3 regions of the Bradyrhizobium sp. USDA3010 genome follow, and region 1 is predicted to be linked to each of the others. Evidence: riboswitches for the same ligand, from Rfam matches in the RefSeq annotation. Region 1 holds a riboswitch; each other region holds the start of a gene.
What was found. A riboswitch is a leader RNA that binds a small molecule or an ion and turns the genes downstream of it on or off. The one in region 1 is predicted to bind cobalamin.

Region 2: linked by a shared signal. The riboswitch ahead of AC066Y_RS02930 (TonB-dependent receptor) and the one ahead of AC066Y_RS30420 (DUF1636 family protein) in region 1 are both predicted to bind cobalamin.
Region 3: linked by a shared signal. The riboswitch ahead of AC066Y_RS01275 (TonB-dependent receptor) and the one ahead of AC066Y_RS30420 (DUF1636 family protein) in region 1 are both predicted to bind cobalamin.

What each region holds. Positions count from the first base shown of each region.
Region 1 covers NZ_JBWJZD010000025.1:116,676-123,697, reverse strand. Annotated here, with positions in the region: gene AC066Y_RS30430 (cobyric acid synthase) at 1-847, opposite strand, end outside; gene cobO (cob(I)yrinic acid a,c-diamide adenosyltransferase) at 859-1,512, opposite strand; cobalamin riboswitch at 1,549-1,764, shown strand; gene AC066Y_RS30420 (DUF1636 family protein) at 1,858-2,232, shown strand; gene cobW (cobalamin biosynthesis protein CobW) at 2,229-3,263, shown strand; gene cobN (cobaltochelatase subunit CobN) at 3,263-6,514, shown strand; gene cobG (precorrin-3B synthase) at 6,511-7,022, shown strand, end outside.
Region 2 covers NZ_JBWJZD010000001.1:648,163-655,184, forward strand. Annotated here, with positions in the region: gene AC066Y_RS02910 (MBL fold metallo-hydrolase) at 1-1,029, shown strand, start outside; gene AC066Y_RS02915 (ABC transporter substrate-binding protein) at 1,215-2,045, opposite strand; gene AC066Y_RS02920 (ABC transporter ATP-binding protein) at 2,051-2,824, opposite strand; gene AC066Y_RS02925 (FecCD family ABC transporter permease) at 2,821-3,864, opposite strand; cobalamin riboswitch at 3,974-4,171, shown strand; gene AC066Y_RS02930 (TonB-dependent receptor) at 4,353-6,569, shown strand; gene AC066Y_RS02935 (hypothetical protein) at 6,680-6,853, shown strand; partial or broken gene AC066Y_RS02940 (IS30 family transposase) at 6,908-7,022, opposite strand, start outside.
Region 3 covers NZ_JBWJZD010000001.1:309,674-316,695, reverse strand. Annotated here, with positions in the region: gene AC066Y_RS01285 (amidohydrolase family protein) at 115-1,605, shown strand; gene AC066Y_RS01280 (CobW family GTP-binding protein) at 1,607-2,536, shown strand; cobalamin riboswitch at 2,787-2,982, shown strand; gene AC066Y_RS01275 (TonB-dependent receptor) at 3,089-5,371, shown strand; gene AC066Y_RS01270 (PepSY domain-containing protein) at 5,374-6,858, shown strand.

The sequences.
Region 1 (7,022 bases):
CCGGCCGCACCATCACCAGATCGACGCCGGGTTCGAGCTTCAGCGGGTCGAGGTCGTCGAAATTGGCGATCCGCGACAGCGCGAGAAACGCGATCTTGCACTGGCCGGGCTTGCGCGCGTCGCCGAGCCCGAGCGCGTCTTCGGCCGGAAGCTCGCCAGCGCGAACGAACCAGGGCAGCACGCCGAAGCCGCGCCAGGCGGTGCGGGCTTCGATCAGCCGGTAGCCGTCGTCGAACAACGTCGGATCGCCACGGAATTTGTTGATGACAAAGCCCTGGATCATCGCGGCATCATCGGGGGCGATCACCGCCTGGATGCCGACGAGCTGCGCGATCACGCCGCCGCGGTCGATATCGCCGACCAATACCACGGGCACGTCGGCCCTGCGCGCAAAGCCCATATTGGCGATATCGGACTTGCGCAGATTGACCTCGGCGGGGCTGCCGGCGCCTTCGACCAGCACCAGGTCGGCGCGCTCTTTCAATCGCCCAAAGCTCTCCAGCACCGCGCCCATCAGCGATGGTTTCATGGCGGCATATTCGCGCGCGCGGGCGGTCGCGATCCGCTTGCCGTGCAGGATGACCTGCGCGCCGACGTCGGTCTCCGGCTTCAGCAGCACCGGGTTCATGTCGGTGTGCGGCTCGACGCCGGCAGCAAGCGCCTGCAGCGCTTGCGCGCGTCCGATCTCGCCGCCGTCGATGGTCACGGCAGCGTTGTTGGACATGTTCTGCGGCTTGAAGGGCAGCACGCGCAGGCCGCGTCGTCGGGCGGCACGCGCAAGGCCGGCGACGATGAGCGACTTGCCCACGTCCGAACCGGCTCCCTGGATCATCAACGCGCGCGCCATGGCAACAACAGTCAGAACTCGACGCCCGGCTGGGCCTTGATGCCGGAGCGGAAGGGGTGCTTGACCAGCGTCATCTCGGTGACGAGGTCGGCGATCTCGATCAATTCGTCCTTGGCGTTGCGCCCGGTGAGCACGACGTGGGTCATCGGCGGCTTCGAAGTCGTCAGGAAGTCGACGACGTCGGCGATCGCCAGATAGTCATACCGAAGCGCGATATTGATCTCGTCGAGCACGACCATCCGCAGGCTCGGATCCGCGATCAGCTGCTTGGCCTTTTCCCAGCCGGCTTGCGCTGCCGCGACGTCGCGGCCGCGATCCTGCGTCTCCCAGGTAAAACCTTCGCCCATCGCGTGGAATTGACAGAGATCGCCGAAATGTCCGGTGAGCAGGCGGCGCTCGCCCGTATCCCAGGCGCCCTTGATGAATTGCACCACGGCGCAGGGAAAGCCGTGCGCCACGCAGCGCACGATCATGCCGAAGGCGGAGGAGGATTTTCCTTTGCCGGCGCCGGTATGAACGATGATCAGGCCCTTTTCACCGCTCTTGGTCGCCATGATCTTGTCGCGGGCGACCTTCTTTTTCGCCATTTTGGCCGCATGCCGCGCATCCAATGAAGGGTCGGCGCCGACGGCGCCATCTTCAGCGTCGTGTCCATCAGAAATCATCACGTTCCTTCGGCTTGACAAGTGCGAGGCCAGGACGAATGGTGACCCCGCGTTGGTTCCTGTCCTACGACAGGCGAAGAGGGAATGCGATAGGGCTCGGACCGCAAGGTTTGCCCGAAGCGCAGCCGCCCCCGCGACCGTGACCGGAGAGATGCCCAAGCCACTGATTCCCTAATGGAGTCGGGAAGGTGGGCATCACGGGAGAAATCCTACTCCGCAAGCCGGGAGACCTGCCGACGCAGTGTGTTTGAGACCGGCGGACGGGGTGTTCCGCGACGGGGAACGAACCTGTTCACGTCAGGTTCGTGTGCCTCATCGCTTCCCGCAGTCAATTCAGGAAGGGCGATGAGCGTTACACTTTATGTCTGTATCACCTGCCGCGCCGGCCAGACGCTCGCCGAAGGCGAGCTCGCGCCCGGTGCGCGCCTGCATGCCGCGCTCGTTGAGGCGGGCGTGCCCGATGACGTCAATCTGGTTCCGGTCGAATGCCTCTCGGCTTGCAGCCAGGGCTGCTCGGTCGCGCTCAGCGCGCCGGGCCGGTGGTCCTATGTCTACGGCCGCCTGTCCGCGGATAATGCCAGGGATGTGATCGCCGGCGCCTCTGCCTATGCCACGGCGCCTGACGGCATCGTGCCGTGGCGCAGCCGTCCCGAAATCTTCCGCAAGCAATCGCTTGCCCGAATTCCCCCCATCGCCGTCGTGCCGGAGGCCGCAGAATGATGACGCTCGCCAAGGTTCCGGTCACCGTCGTGACCGGCTTTCTCGGGTCCGGCAAGACGACGCTGATCCAGCATCTGATCCGGAATGCCAACGGCAAGAAGCTCGCGGTGCTGGTGAACGAATTCGGCAGTGAAGGCGTCGACGGCGACATCCTGAAGTCGTGTGCGGACTCCAATTGCCCGACCGAGAATATTGTCGAGCTCGCCAACGGCTGCATCTGCTGCACCGTCGCCGACGATTTCATCCCGGCGATGGAGCAATTGCTCGCGCGCCCTGTGAGGCCCGATCATATCGTGATCGAGACGTCCGGCCTCGCGCTGCCGAAGCCGCTGCTGAAGGCATTCGACTGGCCGGAGATCCGTTCGCGGATCACGGTCGATGGCGTGATCGCGCTGGCCGATGCGGAGGCCGTTGCTGCCGGTCGCTTTGCGCCGGACCCGGCCGCCGTGGATGCGCAGCGCGCGGCAGATGAGAATCTCGACCACGAAACGCCGTTGTCCGAAGTGTTCGAGGATCAGATCGCCTGTGCCGATATCGTGCTGCTGACCAAGGCCGATCTCGCCGGTGCCGAGGGGATCAAAGCGGCCAAGGCGCTGATCGCGGCCGAGATGCCGCGCGAGGTGCCGATGTTGCCCATCGTCGACGGCGCGATCGACGCCCGCGTGATCCTCGGTCTTGAAGCGGCGGCAGAGGACGACCTCGCGTCGCGGCCGTCTCACCATGACGGCGAGGACGAACACGAGCACAACGACTTCAATTCCGTGGTGATCGATCTTCCGGAGATCGCGGATGTCGGTGCGCTGATCGCGTCGATCAAGGGGCTGGCGCGCGAGCAAAACGTACTGCGCGCCAAGGGCTATATCGCGGTCGAAGGCAAGCCGATGCGGTTGCTGGTGCAATCGGTCGGCGAGCGGGTCAGGCATCAGTTTGACATGCCCTGGGGCGCGCGGCCGCGGCAGTCGAAGCTCGTTGTGATCGGCGAACACGGCGATATCGATGAAGCCGCGATCCGGGCGCGACTAGGTGTCTGATGCACGTCGTCTTCCGCGAGAGCCGCGGCCTTGAGGAGACCGCGACGCCAAGGGACCTCGGCCAGGATCCGGCCGATCTCGTGGTGTTGTCGTTTTCCGACAGCGATCTCGCCGCGTTCGCGGCCGGCTGGCGGCGGGGCCGCGCCGCGCTGCCGTCGCTGCGGCTCGCCAATCTCGCGGAGCTGCGCCACCCGCTGTCGGTCGATACCTATATCGAGCGGACACTGTCGCATGCGCGCGGCATCCTGGTGCGGCTGATCGGCGGCGAGCCCTATTGGTCATATGGCCTGGCCGTGGTGCATCGGCTGGCGAAGGAACGCGGCATCGCCCTGGTGGTGCTGCCGGCGGATGGCCGCGACGATTTGCGGCTGGATGAATTCTCGACCCTGCCGGTCTCGACGCTGCGCCGCCTGAAGGTGCTGTGCGACAAGGGCGGCCCCGTTGCCGCGCAGGCCGTGATTGCACAACTGGCGCTGGCGTCCGGCCTTTATGCCGGGCCGGTTGTCGGTGAGATCGATCTTCCCGAGATCGGCGTCTACGATTCCCAGCGCGGTGCCGTCGCGGCGCTGCCGGCACCGGATGGCCGGCCGCTGGTGCTCGTGACCTTCTATCGCTCCTATCTGGCGGCCGGCGACACGGCGCCGGTCGATGCGCTGATCGAGGCTTTGCGCAAAAAGGGATTCGATGCCCACGGCGTGTTCGTCACCTCGTTGAAGGCGGCGGGCGTGGCCGATTGGCTGCGCGCTCAGTTCGCGCAATGCTCGCCGGCCGCCATCGTCAATGTGACCGCGTTCTCTGCGGCGGGTGACGACGGCACGACGCCGTTCGATGCCGCATCGTGCCCGGTGTTCCAGGTCGCTTTGTCGACGGCGCAGCGTGAGGATTGGGCCTTGTCGCTGCGCGGCCTGTCGCCCGGCGATCTCGCGATGCATGTGGTGTTGCCGGAGGTCGACGGCCGCCTGTTCACGGGCGTTGTGAGCTTCAAATCGCCCGGTGAGCGCGATCCCGATCTGCAATTCGCGCATCTTGCGCATCGGCCGGATGCCGAGCGCGTCGCAGCGGTCGCCGCGCGCGTGGCAGCCTGGCATCGGCTTGCCGGCAAGCCGGCGGGGGACAAACAGCTTGCGCTCGTGCTTTCGAACTATCCGGGCCGTCCGCATCAGATCGCGCATGCCGTCGGCCTCGATGCACTTGCTTCGGTGGAGGCGTTGTTGGCCGATCTCGCTGCTGCGGGCTTTGATCTTGAGCCGATGAAGTCGCTGGGTGGCGTGCTGCTGCACCGGAAGCTGACATGGGACGTGGCCGAATATCGCGCGGCGATGTCCAGCCTTCCCGAGCTGCTCCAGGACGATCTTTCGCGCGCATGGGGCGCGCCGGAGGATGATCCCGATTGCCGCGACGGCGCATTTCATTTCGCGGCGATCCCGAGCGGCAGGTCGATCATCGCGGTTCAGCCGGAACGCGGTGAGGTCGGCCAGCGCGATGCCGACTATCACAATCTCTCGCGCACGCCGCGCCATGCCTATGTCGCGTTCTATCTGTGGCTCAGGCAGCAGGGCATCGATGCCGTCGTTCATATGGGCGCGCATGGAACGCTGGAATGGCTGCCCGGCAAGTCGGTTGCGCTGTCATCCGCATGCTGGCCGGAAGCGCTGATCGGCGATCTGCCCGTCGTCTATCCCTTCATCGTCAACGACCCCGGCGAGGCCGCGCAGGCCAAGCGCCGGATCGGTGCCGTGACGATCGGCCACCTGCCGCCGCCGCCGCTGGCGCCGGCGGCGGTGCCGGAGGGCTTGCGCAGTCTCGAGCGTTTGCTCGATGAATATTCCACTGCGGACGGCCTCGATCCGGCGCGGCGGCAGCGGCTGATTGCCGCGATCCGCGAGGAAGCTCGCATCGCCGGGCTGGAGGACGATCTCGGTCTCGCGGCGTCAGTCTCCGCGGCCGAGGCCATTCCCCAGATCGATCGCTTTGTCTGCGATCTCAAGGAAAGCCAGTTCGGCGACGGGCTGCATGTGTTCGGGCAGGGCGCTTGCGGCGAGGCGGAGAGGGCAGCGCTGCGCGATGCGCTCGCGGGCCGGCGTGTTGCGCCGGGGCCGGCGGGCTCGCCCTATCGCGGGCGGAGCGACGTGCTGCCGACCGGACGCAATCTGTTTGCGGTCGATCCGCGCGCGTTGCCGACGCCGTCCGCGCATGCGCAAGGCGTGAAGCTCGCCGAGGAGCTGCTGCGCCGTCATTTGCAGGATCACGGCGACTGGCCGAAAGGGCTGGTCGTCGATCTCTGGGGCTCCTCGACGATGCGCACCGCTGGCGAGGACTTTGCGATGGCGCTGCATCTCGCCGGGATCGCGCCGCGCTGGGATCATGGGTCGGGCCGGGTGTCGGGCTACGACATCATCGCGCCGGCAGAGCTCGGCCGGCCGCGCATCGACGTGACGCTGCGCGTGTCGGGACTGTTCCGCGACGTCTTCTCCGGGCTTGCGCAGTTGTTCGAAGCTGCGGCGGAGGCATTGTCCGAGCGCAGCGCTGAGGGTGACGAGAATCCCTACCGGCAGCGCGTCTCGCGCGTGTTCGGGCCTCGTCCCGGACATTATGGCGCCGGCATCGCGTCTGTCCCGGACGTCTTCACGGAGGAGGCGCGCGACGCGGCCGGCGAAGCCTGGCTGTCGGCATCGTCCTGGGCCATTGCATCTGATGGCGAGATCAGGCCTGACCGTGCCGGCATCGAGGCACGGCTCGCCGCGGCCGACAGCTTCGTCCACACCCAGGACCTGCCGGAGACCGATCTGCTGCTGGCGGCGGACTATGCCGCGCATGAGGCCGGCATCGCCGCCGCGGCGCGGCGGCTCGGCGCAAAGGTCCCGTCGCTCTATCACCTCGATGCGACGCGGCCGGATCAACCGCATGCCCGGTCGTTGACCGAGGAAATCTCCCGCGTGGTGCGGGCGCGCGCCGCCAATCCCGCGTGGATCGCCGGCATGATGCGCCACGGCTTCCGCGGCGCCGCCGAAATCTCGGCGACCCTGGAGCACATGGCGGCGTTCGCGCATCTTGCCGGCGCGGTGCCGCCGCACCTGTTCGACCTCTATTACGACGCGACCCTCGGCAATGATGACGTTCGCGCCTTCATGGCGCGCGAGAACCCGGCGGCGCTGGCTGCGATCGAAACCTGCTTCACCCGGCTGCACGATGCGTCGCTCTGGCAGACACGGCGCAATTCGATTGCGGCGGCGCTGCAGGAGGCCTCATGAGCGCGGTCGTGATCAAGGGTTGGTGTCCCGGCGCGCTGCGGCCGATGCAGTCGGGCGATGGCCTCGTGGTGCGCATCCGTCCGCGCGGCGGGCGGCTGGACGCGTCGCAGGCGACGAGAATTGCTGAGCTCGCTGCGCGATACGGCAACGGCCTGATCGATCTGACCAGCCGCGCCAATCTCCAGGTCCGCGGCGTCGGCGATGAAGGCTATCCGGCCTTGATCGATGGGCTCGCCGAGCTCGGGGTGCTGGACGCGGATTCGGATACCGAGGCGCAACGCAACGTCCTGGTGACGCCATTCTGGACTGCCGGTGACGAGACGCGCTCGCTTGCGGCCGAACTTGAGCAGGCGCTCGCCGCCACGCGGCTCGATCTTCCGACTAAGTTCGGCTTCGCAATCGATGATGGCAGCGAGCGTGTGCTGGCCGGCGCGTCTGCGGATATCAGGATCGAGCGCGATCGCAACGGCGGACTGCTGGTGCGTGCCGATGGCGCACGGTACGGTCG
Region 2 (7,022 bases), on a different contig from region 1:
CAGCTGTTCGACAGCGTGTCCGGCACCTACAGCTATCTGCTCGCGAGCCGCGCCGGCGGCGAGGCGCTGATCCTCGATCCGGTGCTGGAGAAGGCCGACCGCTACTGCAAGCTGCTGCAGGAACTCGACCTCCGACTGGTCAAGGCGGTCGATACGCACCTGCATGCCGATCACATCACCGGCCTCGGCGAGCTGCGCGACCGCACCCAGTGCATCACCATCATGGGCGAGCAGAGCAAGGCCGACGTGGTGTCGATGCGCGTCTCCGACGGCGACAAGGTGACGATCGAAGGCCTCTGCCTCGAAGCGTTGTACACGCCCGGCCACACCGACGATTCCTATAGCTATCTGATGGGCGACCGCGTCTTCACCGGCGACACGCTCTTGATCCGCGGCACCGGCCGCACCGATTTTCAGAACGGCAGCGCGCGAGCGCAGTATGATTCGATCTTCAACCGCCTGCTGAAGCTGCCGGAAGAGACCCTGGTATTCCCCGCGCATGACTACAAGGGCGACACCGTCTCCACCATCGGCGAGGAGAAGCGCTACAATCCGCGGCTGCAGGTGAAATCGATCGACGACTATGTCGAGCTGATGAACAATCTTCATCTCCCGAATCCAAAGATGATGGACGTCGCGGTGCCCGCCAACATGCATGTCGGCCTGCACCAGGACGAGCTCGCCAAGGAAGGCCTGTCCATCAGCGCGCGCGACGCCATCGCGAGCCTCGGCCGGCCCGATATCCTGCTGGTCGATCTACGCGAGAGCGGCGAGCGGGCCAAGCACGGGACACTCGCGGGCGCGCTGCACGCGCCCTATCCCGGGATTTGCGCCACGTTGCAGCCCGGTGGCATGCTGCGCGAAGTCGCGGCCGCGACCGGCCGCCGCGTCGTGTTCTTCTGCGCCTTCGGCGAACGTTCCGCGATGGCGGTAGCTTCCGCGAAGAAAGCGGGATTGGCGAACACCGCCCATATCGAAGGCGGCATCGATGCGTGGAAGAAGGCCGGCGGGCCGGTGGTGACGGGGTAACCCGTTAGCCGCGCACAATTTCTAGCACCGTCACCCTGAGGTGCGAGCCTTGCGGCGCAATTGCGCCGCTGGGCGAGCCTCGAAGGGCGACGGCCCCGCTCCCTCCGGCGAACGCCCGGAAGCATCCGGGCCGTGCATCCTTCGAGACGCGCTACGCGCTCCTCAGGATGACGGATGACGAGTGATCACCGCGTCACCCGCTTGAGTTCCGCCGTCAACCGATCCAGCGCATCGGCCAGCATGACGCCGCCGCACACCGTCAGCCGCTCCGGCAGCACGATCCGCTTGTCGGCCGGATAGAAGCGTTCCAGCGCCGGATGCAGCAGGAAGGCGCGGCCCTCGTCCTCGGCGCGATCGCCGGCCTCCGACACCAGGATGAAATCCGGCCTCAGATTTACGATTGCCTCCAGCGAGGCAAATCCGCCCGCGTCGAGCCCGAGTTCGCCGGCCGCGTTGCTCAGGCCAGTTGCCGCAAGCAGCGAGCTGATCAGGCTGCTGCGACCTGAGACAAAGCCGCGCCGCTCCACCGGCAGCACCCGATAGTGATGACCATCAGCCACCGCCCGCGCCCGCGCGATCGCCGCATCGAACCGCGCGATCTCGGCCCGCGCGCGATCCGGATGCTGTACCACGTCGCCCATCGCGCGGATCTGGTCCCTCACCTCGTCCAGCGTGCGCGGCACCGTGAATTCGACGAGGTGCAATCCGTTGGCGTTCAGGAGATCGCGCGTCGCGCGCTTGTCGAACAGGCTGACCACGACGATGTCGGGCTTGAGCAGCAGCACGTCCTCGGCCTCACCGGACAGAAGCGGATAGTTTCGCGCCAGCTCGGCGGCCCAGGATTGCCAGCCATCGCGCGAAAAGCGGCTGAGGCCAAGGATCTGATCCGGGTCGGCCAGCGACAGCACCAGCTGGTCGCTGCAGACGTTCATCGAGACGATGCGCGGTCCGCCGGCGGACGCGGCTGCATACGACATCAGCCATGCCGCTGCGGCCACCGCTGCGAGACGCCGCATCCCCATCACACGTCCGCCCATGGCACGATGACGGCCTCGCGCTGAAATTCGGCGCGGTAGGCGCTGACCCGGAACACGCTGGCCAGCACGCTCTCGGACAGCGCTTCAGCGGGCGCACCTTGCGCCGCCAGCCGCCCGTCCGACAGCACCAGCATGTGATCGGCAAAGCGCGCGGCGAGCCCGAGATCGTGGGTCACCACGATGACCAGTACGCCGGTGTCGGCGACGTTGCGCAGCTTCTGCATCACGTCGATCTGGTGGCGCGGATCGAGCGAGGCGGTCGGCTCGTCGGCGAGGATCACCGGCGCCTCCACCGCCAGCACCCGGGCCAGTGCGACGCGGCTGCGCTCGCCGCCGGACAGCTCGGTGACGCGGCGGTCGCTGAATTCAGTGACTTCGACCGCCTGCATCGCGCGCAGCACCGCCTCCATATCCTTTTGCGACAACCGCGCCGGATCGGTCGCGCCATGCGGATAGCGGCCGAGCGCGACGATATCGCGCGCCGGCAGCGGCCAATGCACCATGTGCCCCTGCGGCAAATAGGCGAAGCGCTTCGCCCGCTCGCGCAGCGCAAGCGCGGCCAGCGCGTCGCCGCCGATCCTGATCTCGCCGTCGGATGGAATCAGCCCGGCCAGCGCGCGCAGCAGCGTGGTCTTGCCGGCGCCGTTCGGGCCGACCAGCGCGACCAGATGGCCCGCTTCCAGCGACAGCGAGACATCGTGCAGCACCTTGCGGCTGCCGAGCGAGGCATTGAGCGCGGTGGCGGAGAGCAGCGTCATGCCACGCCTCCGCCGAGCGCGCGGCGTTCGCGCATGATCAGATAGAGGAAGAACGGCACGCCGATGATCGAGGTCAGCACGCCGACCTTGATGTCCGACGTCGAGGGGATGATGCGCACCGCGATATCGGCGGCGAGCAGCAGTGCCGAACCGGCGAGCGCGCTCGGCACCAGCAGCCGCGCCGGATCGTGACCGATCAGGGGGCGCATCAGATGCGGCGCGACGAGACCGATGAAGCCGATCGTGCCGGTGACCGCGACCGCGCCGCCGACGCCGAGCGCAACACCCGCGATCACGAGCAACCTTAGCCGCCCGACATCGACGCCGAGACTCTGCGCGGCCTCCTCGCCGAGCGTCAGCGCACGGAACGCGTTCGCCTGGCTGAGCAGGATGGCCGCGCCCGCGATGATGAAGGGCAGCGCCAGCGCCACGTGCTGGAAGCTGCGGTCCTCGAGCGAGCCGAGCAGCCAGAATGCGATCTCCAGCACCACGAACGGATTGCTGGAGAGATTCATCACCAGCGCCGTCGCCGCCCCCGCAAAGCTCGAGATCGCGAGTCCCGCGAGGATCAGGATCAAAAGCCCGGCATTGCGGCCGGCAATCGCCAGCAGCGCGAACACCGAACCGAACGCGGCGATGATCGCCACCACCGGCAGCGCGTAGGAGCGCACATCGGCGAGGCCCAGCGCGATCACCAGCACCGCGCCGAATGCCGCCGATTGCGGTGCGCCGAACAACGACGGCGAGGCCAGCGGATTGCGCAGCAGTCCCTGCAGCGCTGCGCCCGATAGCCCGAGAATACCGCCGATCGCGAACGCCAGAACGGTGCGCGGCAGCCGGATCTCGCGCACGATCACCTGCGCCACGTCGCTGCCGCCGCCGAACACCGCCTCGATCACCGCAAGCGGCGACAGCCGCACCGGCCCGATGCCGAGCGAGAGCACCAGCAGCAGGACCACGAGCGCGAGCAGCGCCGCGGTAGCGCCCCACCGGCGCCGCGCCGCGACCTCGGCCGCCAAGGCAAAATCCTGCACGTTCATTGGATCCATGCTCTTACAGCGATCGCCGTGGCAGACAAGCGACACCCGACAGAAACCGTGGCCACCTGGCGGCCGCCCGACCTTCGCCGGATTGACTTTGCCCAGCCGAACCCTAGATGAACATGACGGTTCTTTCATGAGATGAAAAGGGAATGCGGTGCGGGGAAACTTCCCCAACGCCGCGGCTGCCCCCGCAACTGTATGCGGTGAATCCTTCGTCACAGGCCACTGGGAATCTCGGTCCTGGGAAGGCGACGAAGGGTAACGACCCGCGAGCCAGGAGACCTGCCGTCAGCCGTGGTCACACGCGAAGATGCCGGTCGGGGAGTACAGGCATGAGCTTCACTTGAGGCTGCAAGCAGCTGAGCCTGCGAGCACGATGGTGAGACTGGTTCGCGGTGACGTGCCACTGACGTTACCGAGGTCTCTCTTAGATGTTCTCCAACTCTTCTTCCCGGCGGCGCCGCGCGCTTCTGCTCGCGTCGACGATGATCGCGCCGACAATCGTTCTCTCGACCGCACGGGCGCAGCAGGCGCCCTCTCCCAATCAGCTGCCGGCCATCGAAATCACCAAGCCTGGCGACCAGAATTTTACGCGCGCCAGGCCAGCCGCTGACGAAGCGCCGGCGCCACGCCGCCCGGCGCCGGGCACCACGCAAGGCAACAATGTGGGCAGCGGAGCAGGATCGAACACGACAGGGACCGGACCGGCCACCGGAACGGGCGGCCCAGGCGGCGGCGGCCGCCAGTTCGCCGGCATTGTCGGCTCTTCCTCGACCGTGATCACCGCCGACGACATCGCGCATTCGCCGGTGCAGTCGCTGCCCGAGATTCTCGCGCAGGTGCCGGGCGTGCAGCTGCAATCGCTTTATGGCGGCCCGAACGGCGCCAAGACCGCGGTCGACCTGCGCGGCTTCGGCGCATTCGCCTCCGACAACACCCTGTTCCTGCTCAACGGCCGCCGCCTCAACGACGTCGACAAGGCCGGCTTCGATCTCACCACGATCCCGCTCGATTCGATCGAACGCATCGAGATCACGCGCGGCAACAGCGGCGCGGTGCTCTACGGCGACAACGCGGTGGGCGGCGTGGTCAACATCATCACCAAGACCGGCGCCGGCGGTCCGCCGGCCACGATCAGGGCCGAAGGCGGTTTCGGCTCGTTCAACACCCGCATGGCCGCGGTGTCCGCGGCGCTTAATTCCGGCCCGTGGTCGACCTCGTTCTACGGCAACGGCATCAAGTCCGACGGCTACCGCGTCAACAATGCGCTCGACCAGCGCAACGCCGTCGGCAACGTCAACTACACGACATCGGATCTCACCGCCTTCCTCACCGTCACCGGCAGCGACCAGAAGCTCGGCCTGCCCGGCGGACGGCTGGTCGATCCGTCGATCGGCGTCAACGAGCTGCTCACCGATCGCCGCGGCGCGGCGACGCCGTTCGACTATGCCAACCAGCAAACCGCCAGCGTTACCGCCGGCTTCACCAAGACGCTGATGAACGGCGTCGACCTCATCGTCGACGGCGGCTGGCGGCAGCGCGAGACGCAAAGCGGCTTCTTCGGCACCGTGCCGACCATCAGCTTCGCCTCGACCTATAACGATGCGGCGCTACAAACCTGGTCGCTCACGCCGCGGCTCAGCGTCAAGAACGTCGTGCTGAGGATGCCGTCCACGATCCTGACCGGCATTGACTATTACGATTCGACGTTCCGTGAGGCACGCGGCGCCTATCAAGGCGTCGATCCCTACCACATCTACAATATCGAGCAGCAGACCCTGGCCGGGTACTGGCAGCACACGATCGGCCTGCTGCCGACCACCGATTTCTCCTACGGTGCGCGCGTCCAGAATACCAGCGTGTCGGCACGCGACCGCTACGACCCGAACGCGCCATTCGCCTTCGACACGCAGGCGGCGCCGCTCGACAGCAACGAGACGCAGTACGCGCTGCATGTCGGCGCCGAGCATCGCTTCACCGACACCTTCTCGGTATTCGGCCGCGCCGCGCGCGCATTCCGCACGCCCGACGTCGACGAGCGCGTCGCTTCGGGTCCGTCATTCGACCCGCTGACCTTCGCCCCGATCCCGCAGAGCTTCCAGCTCAAGACCCAGACGTCGCAGGACGTCGAGGGCGGCTTCCGCGTCAGGACCAACCTGTTTCAGGTCCAGAGCAGCGTCTATCTGATGGATCTCGAGAACGAGATCCATTTCAATCCGGTGCTGTTCTACAACGTCAACCTCGACCCGACCCGCCGCTACGGCTCAGAGACCAGCGCCTCGCTCAAGGTCAGCGACACTGTGACGTTGCGTGGCGGCATGGCGATCACTCGTGCGGTGTTCCGCGAAGGCATGTGGGCCGGCAACGACGTGCCGCTGGTCTCGCGCTACACCGGCAATCTCGGCGTGACCTGGAATATCTGGCAGAACTATCTGGTGTTCGATGCCACAGTGCGGGCCTGGAGCTCGCGCATCATGGACAACGACCAGGCCAACACCCAGAGCCGGATTCCCGGCAATGCCACCGCCGATCTCAAGCTGAGCGGGCAGGTTGACCGCTTCTTCTGGTCGCTCAGCGTGAACAATCTGTTCAACGCGCTGTACTACGACTACGCCATCGCGAGCTCGTTCACGGCCGGCCGCTTCTCTGCCTATCCGCTGCCCAGCCGCACCTACATGGTCAAGGCGGGCGCGACGTTTTGAGCTATCCGGCGCGGCGGGTGTGACCGGCCGCGCCCATCTCCTCACGTTACAAGCCCCGGTGAACTGGAGTAGAATTCCGGCTGCTGATTTGACCCGCGCAGGGGAAACGCATGGCCAAGGCCGGAAAGAAGAGCAAGGGCGGCGGCAAGATCGACGACAAGACCGACGACAAATCGAAAAAGCCTCCGCCGCCCGCGGCGCCACAGGACGACGATTATTACGAGGATGGCGACATCGCCACGCCGAAGGTCGATCGCTACGGCAATGATGACGAGCCGTTGTGAGGGATCAGCACTATCCCATCCCCACGTCGTCCCGGCGAAAGCCGGGAGATGGAGTCACGTTTGAAGTGCAACGATTGATTTGAGCTTGGAGAATGCCTCGGCGGGTGTCTTGAAGTCCAGGCATTTGCGTGGGGTATCGTTGAGGCGCTGAGCGAGCCGCCTGAGGGCG
Region 3 (7,022 bases), on a different contig from region 1:
TATTCCGCCAGAACATGTCGCCACGACCCCTTGCCGGGTTGCTGCGATGAGTGCGATGCGCTTCTCTGTGCTCGAAAAGAGATCGGTCGGTGTCGGACAATGCGGGGAGTGGCGATGGGTGGTTTGGTGATCAGCGGCGGCCGGGTGGTGGATCCGGCCAGCGGGATGGACGCGATCGGCGACGTCGCCGTCGTCGACGGCAAGATCGCCGCGGTCGGCACCGGCCTCGGCGGCGCCGAGCGGCAGATCGACGCCACCGGCCTTGTGGTGGCGCCCGGCTTCATCGACCTGCACGCGCATGGCCAGACCATACCGGCCGATCGCATGCAAGCGTTCGACGGGGTGACGACTTCGCTCGACCTCGAGGCCGGTGTGTTGCCGGTGGCATCCTGGTACAAGCGTCAGGCCGAGAAGGGACGGGTGCTGAACTACGGCGCCGCGGCCAACTGGGCGTTCGCGCGGATCGGCGCGATGACCGGCTCGAATGCGGAAAGCTCGCTGGAATCATTCGGCGCAGCGATGCGCGATCGCCGCTGGATCGAGAACGTGGCGACCGAGGGCGAGGTCGGCGGCATCCTCGCGCGCCTTGCCAACGGATTGAACGAGGGCGGCATCGGCATCGGCATTCTCAACGCCTATGCGCCGGGCGCCGGCGTGCAGGAACTGACCGCGGTGTGCCAGCTCGCCGCTGATCATGCGGTGCCGACCTTCACCCACGTCGCCTACATGTCACGCATCGATCCCGAGAGTGCGGCCGAGGCCTATATCCGCCTGATCGGCTATGCCGGTGCCACCGGCGCGCACATGCACATCTGCCATTTCAACTCGTCGAGCAAGACAGACATCGAGCGCTGTGTTGCGCTGATCGCGAAAGCGCAGGCGCAGGGCCTGCCGATCACGGTGGAGGCCTATCCCTACGGCACCGGCTCGACCGTGCTGGCGGCGACCTTCTTCAGCGATCCTAAATTCGAGGAGCGCAACGGCCTCGGCTATGATTCGGTGCAGCGCGTGACCGACGGTCACCGCTTCGGCAGCCGCGAGGAGCTGCTGGCGGCGCAGGCCGCGGAACCCTCGACGCTGGTGCTGTGGCATGTGCTCGATATCGAGAACAACCAGCACCATCGCGATCTGCTCGACATGGCGGTGCTGTATCCGGGTGGCGCGATCGCGTCCGACGCGATGCCATGGACGCTGTCGGATGGCCGTCCCTATACTGGCGACGCCTGGCCGCTGCCTGACGATGCCACCTCGCATCCGCGTTCGGCCGGCTGCTTCACCCGCTTCATCCGCGAATGGGTCCGCGAGCGCAGGAAGGTGTCGCTGCTCGAGGGCATCCGCAAATGTGCGCTGATCCCGGCGGAAATCCTGTCCGCGAGCACGCCGGCGATGCGCGCCAAGGGCAGGCTGCAGGCGGGCGCGGACGCTGACGTCGTGGTGTTCGACTTCGAGACGCTCAGCGATCGTGCGACCTTCTCCGCGATGAACCGCCCGGCGGAAGGCGTGCGGCATCTCGTGGTCAGCGGCCAGCCGCTGATCAATGATGGCGTCCTCGATGTCGCGGCGCGGCCGGGCCGGCCGGTGCGCCGGCCGGTCACTGGGGGCTGATGTGGCGGTCCCGATCCTGCTGGTCGCGGGTTTTCTCGGGGCGGGCAAGACCACGGTCGTCAACCATCTGCTGGCGCATGCGCAAGGCCGCCGCATCGCCGCCGTGGTCAATGATTTCGGCGCGATCAATATCGATGCGGAGCTGATCGCCGGCGCCAGCGATGGCGTGGTCAGCCTGAGCAATGGCTGCATCTGTTGCACGCTGGAGGGCGATCTGCTGCGCACGCTCGCAACCTTGCTGCGGCGGGATCCGCGTCCCGAATTCATCGTGATCGAGACCAGCGGGATCGCCGATCCCTCCGACATCGTCCGCAACCTGATGGATCCGGTGATCTGGAAGGAGGCGCCGCTGGAGACAGTGCTGTGCGTGGTTGACGCGACGCAGCCGGTGGTCGCGCTGGATGATGCGCTGCTGCGCTCGCAGTTGAGGGCGGCCGATGTGGTGGCGCTGAGCAAGGTCGATCTGGCTGATGCAGCCGCGTGCGCCGCGATCCGCGATGCGGTGCGGGCACTGCGTCCGGCGGCCGTGGTGGTCGATGCGCAGCATGGCGAGGTGCCGGCAGCGCTGCTGTTTCCCGCGGACCTCGATCGGTTGCCGGCGCCGCGCGAGACCGCGCCGCGCCGGCCGACATCCGACCGGTTCGAGACGCTGAGCTGGACCTCGGAGCGGCCGGTGCGGTTGCCGCGCTTGCAGCAGGCGATCGGCAAACTGGCGCCGAAGCTGGCGCGGGCGAAGGGATTGTTCGAGACGGTGGAGCAGCCCGGACGGCTGACGGTGTTTCAACTCGCCGGCGGACGCGCGACACTGGCTGCCGGCGGCGTGCCGGCGCCCGGCGTGCCACGAACGCGAATCGTGTTCATTGCGGAGATGGGCGCTCTGTCGCGGGCCGAGATCGATGAGGTGATGCAGGGATGTATCGAAGCCGAGTGATGCGAATTAGGTATTCCGTCATCCTGAGGAGCCGCGAAGCGGCGTCTCGAAGGATCGACGGCCACCAGCGTGGCCGTGCATCCTTCGAGGCTCGCCCAGCGGCGCAATTGCGCCGCAAGGCTCGCACCTCAGGATGACGGAATAGAGAATCCTCGCGTCGGCCCGCGCTGTCGCTGTGTCATCGCAGCAGCATCATCCCGCAAAGCATGTGTGCGACAATCGCATCGAATTGACAGCCCATCCCGCACCACCTATCGTTTCGGCCGACGGTTCCCTTCGGGGATCAAAAGGGAATGCGGTGCGAGGGTAACCCCAATGCCGCAGCTGTCCCCGCAACTGTAAACGGCGAGCCTTTCGTCAATTTGCCACTGGGCCACTCCGCCCGGGAAGGCGTCGACAGGCGATGACCCGTGAGCCAGGAGACCTGCCGTCAGTCGTGGTCACACGCGAGCACATCGGGCGGGGGCGTCCTGGTGGGATCGGAGCACTGCCTTTGGGGCAATGCGCCAGTCCGCGTTCGCGGTGACGTGCCACGTTACCGCGAGTCCTTTCATGTCTCCGTCCTCTCCCGCTGCGCGCAAATGGCGCCTCGGTCTCGTTTGCTCCCTGTCATCGCTGCTGCTGCCGGCTGAAGGTTCGGCACAAACATCTCCACCCACGACGCTCGATCCGATCGAGGTCGCACCCTCGACATCCACAAAGCCCAAGCCCGCGGCGCGAAGCCGCAACTCGGCGACGTCGTCGCGGCCGCGCGCCAGACCTGCAACGGCGGCGGCAACCGCTGGCGCGCCGCGCGCCGCGGCGTCAGGTGCATCGGGATCGGTATCGCCGACGCTCAACGCCACCACGCAGGGAGGTACCGGCAGTCGTCTCAACCTGACGCCGCTGCAGACGCCGGCCAGCGTCGAGATCATCACGGCGCAAACCATCGCCGAACGCGGCCAGCACAATGTGCTCGATGCCGTCACCCAGAACGCGGCCGGGTTCATCGCAACGCCGGCGCCCGGCAATGGCGGCCTGTCGTTCAGCACCCGCGGCTTTGCCGGCAGCAACTCGGTGATGACGCTATACGACGGCACGCGCTTCTATATCGGCTCTGGCACCCTGACGTTCCCCTACGACACCTGGTCGACGCAACGCGTTGAAGTGCTGCGCGGTCCGGCCTCGGTGCTGTACGGCGAGGGCGCGATCGGCGGCGTCATCAACGTCGTTCCGAAGAAGCCGCAGGGCACGCCTTATAACGAGGCCGAGGTCTCGCTCGACAGCAACATGACGCGGCGGCTCTCGGTCGACAGCACCGGTCCGATCAATCCCAATGTGTCCTACCGCATCAACGCCACCGGCAACATGTCGGACGGCTGGGTCGATCGCGACAAGACCTCGAATGCGGTGGTCTCCGCCGCCGTGCGCGTGCAGGCATCGGACAATCTCGCCTTCACACTGTCCGAGGATTACGGCGACCGCAGCCCGTCGCGCTATTTCGGTACGCCGCTGATCAACGGGTCGATCCAGGATGCATTGCGTTTCAAGAACTACAACGCATCAGACAGCGCGATCCGCTATCAGGACAGCTGGACCCAGTTCAAGACCGAGTGGGACGTCGCCGACGGCATCAAGATCAACAACACGCTGTATTATCTGACCAGCGAGCGGCACTGGCGCGACATCGAAAACTACACCTGGAACCCGAAGACCCAGCTGATCGACCGCTCCAGCTACATCGAGATCTTCCACGACCAGAAGCAGCTCGGCAACCGGATGGATGCGACCTTCAGCGGTCAAGTCCTCGGGCTCGCGAACCAGTTCGTCGCCGGGTTCGACGTCAACCGGATCGACTTCACCCACACCAACAATTCGCCCTATGGCGGCGCGTCGTCGGTCAATCCTTACGTGTTCGATCCCGGATCGTTCTTCGCGACGACCACGGCGACGACGCCGGGCTTCAACGCGATCGTCAATCAATACGCGCTGTTCGCCGAAGATCGCCTGTCGCTGACCGATCAATTGTCGCTCGTCACCGGCGTCCGGTACGATCGTCCCGAGGTCGATCGCACCGACTACAAGACGCCGGCGAACAGTTTTGAAACCACGCTGTCGGGCACCAGCTGGCGAACCGGGTTGGTGTACGAGCCGATCAAGAACCTCGCGTTCTACGGCCAGTATGCGGTCGGCGTCGATCCGGTCAGCAACCTGATCTCGCTGTCGACCTCGCAGAAAACCTTCCAGCTCGCGACCGGCAAGCAGACCGAAATCGGCGTCAAGCAGTCGTTCTGGGGCGGCCGCGGCGAGTGGACGCTGGCAGGGTACGAGATCGTCAAGACCGGCCTGACCATTCCCGATCCCAGCAATCCCACCGCCGGCCTGGCACTGCAGATCGGCCAGCAATCATCCCGCGGGGTCGAAGGAACGATCGGGCTCGCGCTGAACGATGGCTGGCGCGTCGACGCCAATCTTGCGCTGCTGCGTGCCAGATACGACAACAACAGCCAGGTGGTCGGCGGCAAGGTCGTCAGCTACAACGGCAATGTCCCGGTCAACGTGCCGCAGCAGGTCTCGAACGTCTGGCTGACCTGGGACTTCGCGCCGAACTGGTCGGTCTATGGCGGCGTGCAGATCGTCGGTGCGATGTACTCCGATCTCGCCAACACCCAGTTGCGGCCGGGTTACAACGTCGTCAATGGCGGCATCAGGTGGAAGCCGGATGACCGCACCACGGTCGCGTTCAGGGTCTACAATCTGTTCGACAAGGTCTACGCGGTGACCTCGAACGGGACGGGGCAGTGGCTGCTCGGCATGCCGCGCACCGCCGAATTGTCCGCCAACGTGAAGTTCTGACCATGCGCAACGCTCTGATCCGGCGAGCGCGGCGATGGCTCTATGTCGTCCATCGCTGGATCGGCATTGCGACGTGTCTGTTCTTCGCGATGTGGTTCATCTCCGGCCTCGTCATGATGTACGTGGCGTTTCCGCGCCTCACTGACGACGAGCGCCTCTCCGCGCTCCCTGGCATCGTTTGGAGCAAGGTGCAGGTCGCTCCTGATCGCGCGATGGCGATCGCGGGCGCGGAGCATTACCCGCGCGATCTCCGGCTCTCGATGCTGGACGATGTTCCGGTCTATCGCGTGACTGGATGGAAGGGAGGCGCGGTCACTATTTCGGCCATCGACGGCAGCACGATCGACCGGATCACGCCGGACCAGGCGCTTGCCATTGCCCGGCATCATCCGCGCGCCGTGCGGCCGGAACTGCTCGATACGGTGACGCGCGACCAATGGTCGGTCACCGCGCGCTTCGATCCGTTGCGGCCGCTCCATTTGATCGGCCTCGGCGACGCCGATGGCACCCAACTTTATGTCTCGTCGCGCAGCGGCGAGATCGCGCTCGACACCACGCGGCGAGAGCGCGTCTGGAATTGGCTCGGCTCGATCCCGCACTGGATCTATCCGACCGTGTTGCGCAAGGACGGCCCGTTGTGGCGGGACGTGGTGCTGTGGATCTCGGGCATCTGCCTCGTCGTCGCCGTCACCGGCTTCTGGATCGGCATTCTGCGCCTGCGGCTGACGCGCCGTTACGCTGATGGCGCCGTCTCGCCCTATCGCGGCTGGATGGCCTGGCATCACATCGCCGGCCTCGTCGGCGGCATCTTCGCCTTCACCTGGATGTTCAGCGGCTGGCTGTCGCTCAATCCCGGCGGTGCATTCTCCGGCCGTGGCCTCACGCGCGAGATCGCGGTCGGCTACAGCAGCCATGATGCACCCGATATCGTCGCTCGCTTGCAGTCACCGCCGCAGGCGTCGGCGGTGGAGGCGCGCTTCGTCTGGATCGGCGGACGCCGGCTGATGGTGCTCGACGCTAGCGGCGGCCGTCGTAGCCTCGCGGATCCCGTGACCGGCGCGCCCGTGACGCTTTCGCAGGATGAGATCATCGCGGCCGCCCGGCGCGCGATGCCGGGAGCTGCGATGATATCGGCGCGACAGCTCGATGAACCGGACGCCTACTGGTACACGCTGCACCAAGCGCGCGAGCTTCCCGTGCTGCGGATCGGCTTCGACGATCCCGCCCACACCTGGCTGCACATTTCTCCGGTCACCGCCGAGATCCTCGACCGCAGCGACGACAGCCGCCGGTCCTATCGCTGGCTGTTCAACGCGCTGCACAGCCTGGACTTCCCGCTGCTGCTGCGCATCTCGCCGGCGCGCGACATCGTGGTCTGGCTGCTGTCGGCGGTCGGCACCATCGTCTCGATCAGCGGTATCGTGATCGGCTGGCGCCGGCTGCGGCGGCGCAAGGTGCGGCCGGCGCGAGGTCTCCGCCCTTGTTAGCAGATTGTCACAATCTGTTTCTATGTTGCGCCTGCCGCGGGGTTTGACGAACAGCTCTATCGATCACCGATAGATCGTGCTGTTCGGCTGGGCTTGAGGATCACGGCGGCGCCTCATGCACTTTGTTCAATGGGTCGGAAGATCGGGCTGCGCTCGAAGCATGA